2 regions of the Clostridium sp. HMP27 genome follow, and region 2 is predicted to be linked to the other one. Evidence: predicted binding sites of a transcription regulator. Region 2 holds the regulator's gene; the other holds the start of a gene.
The links. Region 2 encodes LexA, which represses DNA repair genes until DNA is damaged. Its sites were predicted from a motif close to CNAACANNTGTTNG; they were not measured.
Positions count from the first base shown of each region.

Region 1 (3,442 bases), on a different contig from region 2:
TTATTCTCTTCATGAAGACTTTTATACTTTCCCAACTTTCAATATCCCTTTTGTCCCTTTGAAATATAACCTGTCTACTTTTAAAATAATTATCTATTTCGTTTACAACTTCCTCATCCTTCCAACAATAGGATAAAAAAATATTCTTATTCATTCAACCTCATCTCCCTGTACCTAATAATAAATTTAAATCTTTATGTGTCAGTATAATCCTATGCCTAGTTTGCCACTTGTCATGTGGGTGGCACTAGATTTTATATAGCATCCATCTGCAGGTTTTTAAATCGTACTTAATTTCAAATAATTTCATCACATCATCAATTAAGCTTTGGCATTTAAATACAAGCATGATATTGCCAGCAAGCTTCTCAGTTTCTTTTACAATAACCTTATCAACTTTTATTACCTTTATAGTTTCGTCCTCCATCTGCAACCTAAATCTTAAAGGCCTTATATCACCCTTATCGTTGGTGTAAGAAACTACTTCAATTGGCTTAGCTATGATTCTCATAAATCTCACCTTTCACTATAGCATAGAACTAATTAACGGATAGTCCTCTTCCCCTATGCCTCCGCACATTGAACTCAAACCTGAATGCAGAAAACACGATCTCATGATAGCTTTATTTCCATACTTTAATCTAATTTCATCCACTGCCTTATTTAATTCTCTATCTCTATCATAATCAAAGGAATCAAGTATGCTGTATTGATAAAAATCATTATTACAAAAATCTGTTATATGCACCCCTAGATGTCTTATGTTATTTCCTTTCCATGCATTATCAAATAACAAGCATGCTACTTCATATATTTTTCTAGTGGAATCTGTAGCTGTAATTAACTTCTTTTGACGTGAATAAGATATCAAATCACTGCCTCTTATTGATACTGAAACCACCTTACAGCAATTACCTGAATTTCTAAGCCTCATACTTACTGTTTCACATAAAGATAAAATTACCTTATGGGCTGTTTCTTTATCTTCTACATCAAAAGGAATTGTTGTAGAGTTCCCTATGCCCTTAATATCAATATAATTACCTTTTTTAACCTTTGAGTTATCTATACCATTAGCATAATTCCAAATTAATTCTCCATGACTTTTTAAAATATTTTTTAGTATATTAACATCATAATTTGCTAAATCTCCTATTGTATTGATATTTAATTTGTGTAATTTAGGAGTTGTAGCTCTACCTACCATAAATAAATCTTCAACTGGAAGAGGCCACATTTTCTCCTTTATCTCCCGTTGAAATAGAGTGTGTATTTTATCTGGCTTTTTTAGATCTGAAGCAACTTTTGCAAGTAGTTTATTATTTGATATTCCTATATTCACTGTAAACCCTAATTCATCTTTTATTCTTTGCTTTATGGTTTCAGCAAGTTTAATATAATCTGGATGTAAATTTTCCATATCAGAAAAATCTAAGAAACTTTCATCTACAGAAAATCTTTGTATGTTGGGTGTATACTCTTGTAATATTTCATGCATAGCTGAGCTGCACTGAACGTATAGCCAATATCTTGGTGGTACCACTACTAATTCAGGGCACTTTATTCTAGCATTATATAAAGTTTCACCGGTTTGAATATTGTATTTCTTTGCAGGAATGGATTTCGTCAAAACAATTCCATGTCTACTTGACTCATTCCCACCTACCACTGATGGAATTGTTCTAAGATCTAATTCCTCTCCTTGCTGAAGCCTGTAGGTTGCCTCCCATGAAAGGTATGCACTATTTACGTCAATGTGAAAAATTAATCTACTCATAAACTCTCAACCTCTTAATAAATTTCAATTCATACCTTAGAACATATGTTCGTATATATTATATACCATTTTTATACTTTTTATAAGAGGTTTTTAAAAAAATTATGACTTAAGTTAAAACTATAATTGAGGTATTATTATAAAAACAAAAAAATTCCGATACTTTATTTCGTAAAGTATCGGAATTTCTGGTTTTTATGAGCAATCCATTTATGCCCATTTTATGATATTAGTTTTCATAAAGTTATTAACTTTTTAGGGCTAATATCACATCTAAAGAACATAATAATCTAAGTTGCACTAATATAGATAGTTTATTGCCTTATTATAATCTTGCGACTATAATAAAACAAATCACAACCTATAATAATGGTTTCCTCGACTATATAACATATATAATAAACCTTATAAAATCTCTCGACTCTATAAAATCTATTTCAATACATTATATAATCTTAACTCGACCTTATATTATAAGTTTCAGCCCTATTATAATGAATTTATTTTTCAAAATCAACTATAATAAAACTTTACCTCACAGTATAAGATCTTATCGCCGACCTTACATAAACCCTTATAGATCTATGTAAAATCTTTGTTCGACTCATATACACCCCAAAACCTAAGAGCATATATAAGTCTTCGCTCAACTGTCATGTCCCTTATGCTATTATTGTGCTCAATTATAAAAATATAATACATTATCTTTTTTTATTTTTAAAAAATAATTTAATAATACTATCTGATTTTTTATATAGTAAAATATAGAAGTAAACCCTAACTATCCATTTGCCTTTGATATACGGACACTCTTATGACTTGAAGCTGATTCAATTGCTGCTAAGATAACCTTCAAGGCTTCTAAGCCATCTTCTCCTGTAATTAATGGTTTTCTATTTTGTATTATTGCCTCAATAAATTCATCAATGATACCTGTAGATGTTTGATTATCATTTGTCTGAAGTTTACCTACTTTATAAAACACCTTTTCGCCATTAAGTTTTTCAACTATTAAGTCATATTCAGGATTATCATAAATCCTCATTATTCCTTTTTCACAGAACAACATTGTATAATTTTTTTCCTCACCATAATACGTCCAGCTAAAAGTTGCATTTCCTATAATTCCAGTTTTAGTCTTAAGAGTGCATATCATGTTGTCACTTACTTTAACAAGATCACCATTTTCATCTTTCTTATCTAATGTGCCTTCCATTGCAGTTACATACTCTATCTCATCTTCAAGGATGTATCTTATCAGGTCAATTTTATGAATTCCTAAATCACCTGCAACCCCAAGTATAGATTGTTCCTTGTTAAAAAACCAAGTTCCTTTAGTTTTGTTTTCACTCCAATATTCAGGACCCTTATGTCCAAAAACCGTATGAAAAGTTAATACTCTTCCAAGTTCGCCACTTTTTAATATCTCCTTAGCCTTTTTATGAGCTTCGGCAAACCTTTGATTGTGATCCACCATAAGTATCTTTCCAGTGCTTTGGCTTACTTCTACCATTTCCTTAGCTTCATTTAAATCTCCAGTCATAGGCTTTTCACATAATACATGCTTATCAGATTTTAATGCCTCTATAGTTGTTTTATAATGCAAATTGTTGGGCAAACAGTTGCTGATTGCAGTGATTTCTGGATCATTAAAAATTTCTTCAT
Region 1 covers NZ_JMFY01000043.1:70,427-73,868, forward strand. Annotated here, with positions in the region: gene DP68_RS16650 (toll/interleukin-1 receptor domain-containing protein) at 1-154, opposite strand, end outside; gene DP68_RS16655 (hypothetical protein) at 248-511, opposite strand; gene DP68_RS16660 (DNA polymerase IV) at 527-1,777, opposite strand; gene DP68_RS16665 (Gfo/Idh/MocA family oxidoreductase) at 2,559-3,442, opposite strand, start outside.
Region 1: the regulator LexA is predicted to act here: its motif matches at 1,816-1,829, upstream of DP68_RS16660 (DNA polymerase IV).

Region 2 (3,442 bases):
TATTTAATTAAAAAGGGTAGTAGAAATTATGCTAAGAGGCAGCTAACTTGGTTTAGACGCGAGAAACATGCTCATTGGATAAATAAAGATGATTTTTCTAGCGAAAATGATATAGTAAATGAAATTTTAGGTCAAGTAAATGGCAGTGCTTAGTATTTTTCATGAAAAATTAAAGGATTTTAGTATATCATATAGAATAATAATATATAAGCTATAATGGAGGGTGAGTTATATGAATAAAACAGTGAACAATTTGCAAGATATATTTTTAAATGGTGCAAGAAAAAATAAAACTGATGTTACTATACATCTTGTAAATGGATTCAAACTAACTGGTTATGTAAAGGGATTTGATAGCTTTACGGTTATATTAGATTGTTTAGGAAAGCAAATGCTTGTTTATAAACATGCCATTTCAACTATAACTCCAGCGAAAGCAATTTTATTTACACCTAATCCTCAAGATACGCAATTTAATGGCTAAGGAAATAATAGGCAAAATTTTTGCCTATTATTTTTTTATGTGGTAATATATTAAGTTGTATGTATTTTAAAAACTATATTATGAATTGTTAGGTTGGAGGATGTAATTATAATGATTAAATTAACTAAAGATTATCTTAAGAATGTCTATCACATAAAAGATAATGTACTAGATTTATATGAAAAAGCTCTAAAAGATGTAGAAGAAGAGTTTAAAAGGTATGATGAAATAAGGGAATTCAACCAATTAAAGGTCTTAAATGCGCTTCAAGAAGAAAGAATAAGCGAGTCTCACTTTACTAATTCCACAGGATATGGTTATGGAGATATCGGAAGGGATTCTTTAGATAAAGTATATGCAAGAATATTTAATACAGAAAGCGCACTAGTGAGACCTCATTTTGTAAATGGAACTCATGCCATTGGTGCAGCACTATTTGGGAATTTAAGACCTGGTGATACTATGTTATCAATAGTAGGTTCTCCTTATGATACATTACACGGAATCATTGGAATTGGAGAGCAAAAGAACATAGGTTCACTTAAGGAATACGGAGTAAATTATAAACAAATAGACTTAGATAACGGAAAAGTAAATTTAAAAGAAGTAGAAGCAGCATTAAAAGAAGATAACTCTATAAAAATCGTACATATTCAAAGATCTACTGGCTATGGTTGGAGAAATTCATTACTTGTATCTGAAATAAGCGAGATTATAAAATTTGTTAAAAACATAAGAGAAGATGTTATTTGTTTTGTGGACAATTGTTATGGAGAATTCATAGATACTCTAGAACCTACGGATGTAGGTGCAGATTTAGTAGCAGGGTCCCTTATTAAAAACATAGGGGGAGGAATTGCTCCTACAGGCGGATACATAGCAGGTAAAGAAGAGTATGTAACTCAAGCCTCATATAGGCTTACAATTCCGGGAATAGGTGGAGAATGCGGTTCTACCTTTGGTGTGATGAGAACTTTATTCCAAGGACTTTTCTTAGCACCTCATATTGCTATGGAAGCGGTAAAAGGAGCTATATTTTGTTCAAGAATAATGGAGCTTGCCGGCTTTGAGGTACTTCCAAAGTTTAATGAAAAAAGAAGTGATATTATTCAAGCAATCAAGTTTAACGATAAAGAAAAGCTTATAAATTTTTGCAAGGGTATTCAGCTAGGTTCTCCTATAGACTCCTTTGTACAATGCGAACCATGGGATATGCCAGGATATGAAGATCAAGTTATAATGGCCGCTGGAGCCTTTATACAAGGATCATCTATAGAACTTTCAGCTGATGCTCCAATTAGAGAGCCTTATATAGCATACCTGCAAGGCGGTCTTACTTTTGATCATGCAAAAACTGGAATAATCATAGCTCTTAATAAAATATTAAACTAGAAACTTAATATATAAATAAAAAACCAAGCATGATGTTATGCTTGGTTTAATATTTTCTATAAAGTCCTATAAGTTTCCCTATAATGGTACATTCTTTTACTATTATAGGCTCCATAGTCTTATTTTCAGGTTGTAGTCTTATGAAATCACTTTCTTTGAAAAATCTTTTTATAGTAGCTTCATTTTCGATAAGCGCTACTACAATGTCTCCATTTTCAGCTGAATTAGTTTTTTCTATTATAACTAAATCCTCATTCATTATTCCTACATCAATCATGCTTTCTCCATGAACTTTAAGCATAAACATTTCTTTATTGCTTCTTATAAAGTTAACAGGCAAAGCAAAGGTATCTTCTATATTTTCAACTGCTAGTATAGGCACACCTGCAGTAACTGTACCTATTACAGGAATACTAACTAGCTCTCTTTTAAATGATTCATCCATAACTTCAATAGCACGAGGTTTTGTAGGATCCCTTTTTATAAGACCTTTTTTTTCTAATCTTTGAAGATGACCGTGAACAGTGGAAGTGGATTTAAGGCCTACTGCATTACAAATTTCTCTTACGGAAGGTGGGTAACCCTTATCATGTATTTGCTGCTTTATATATTCGTATATTTCCTTTTGCTTATCCTGCCTAGACATAAGAACACCTCTTACATATAATTTTAATAAAATTATATCATAATATAAACAAAATATCAAACTTATGTTCTCGAAACTTGTGTTCTCATATGCTATAATTTCTAATAAAATTAGTTTTTATGAATACTTTCATTGAATATAGAATCATAATTTGTTATAATAAAATATTGTAAATAAAACTTAAATATCAAGTGATTCTTAGACTCAGGTGGAGTTTACTTATGAAGAATACTTATCTCCAGCTGAGTCTTAGAAAAACTTATCCAAGGGCGTATCATCCGTTACCTCCAACCTAAAAGGATGGAAGTATTACGGATGGTTGCCATCGAACAAATTTATTAGAAAAAGAGGGGTATATATGGCTAGATATACATATTGTATTTTTGAGGAAACCAAATCTTGTAATGACTGTGGAAAATGTGATATATGCGATTTAAATCCAAATAAAATATGTAATAATTGCGGGAAATGTTTAGAAAAAGATGGTTTTGATATGCGTTCTGTAACTATAGATGGCATAGCACAAGAAGAAGAAGATATCACAGATTTTGACATGCCAGATTCAACTGAGGACTCTTTTGTAGGGGATGACGACTATGATTCAACTGATAACACCGAAAAGATAGAGCTTATAGATGATATAGAAGGACTAAGAGATCTTTTAGAGGACGAAGAAAAGGCTTCTCAATATATATCTGAAGAATACCCAGGTCTTATAAGACTTAGAAAGAGAAACTAATAGGTTAGGGGAGAGGTATGAGGATTATTCCTCATACTCATCACTTAATGGATTTGATTTAACAGCTTCCCTTAATCTTTCATTATCTACATGCGTATAAATTTGAGTAGTGGAAATATTCTCATGGCCCAATATCTGCTGAAGACTTCTTATATCTACATTGCCATGTTTATACATAAGC
Region 2 covers NZ_JMFY01000014.1:161,402-164,843, reverse strand. Annotated here, with positions in the region: gene miaA (tRNA (adenosine(37)-N6)-dimethylallyltransferase MiaA) at 1-153, shown strand, start outside; gene hfq (RNA chaperone Hfq) at 233-484, shown strand; gene DP68_RS06770 (methionine gamma-lyase family protein) at 596-1,876, shown strand; gene lexA (transcriptional repressor LexA) at 1,923-2,522, opposite strand; gene DP68_RS06760 (hypothetical protein) at 2,881-3,261, shown strand; gene DP68_RS06755 (tyrosine recombinase XerC) at 3,286-3,442, opposite strand, start outside.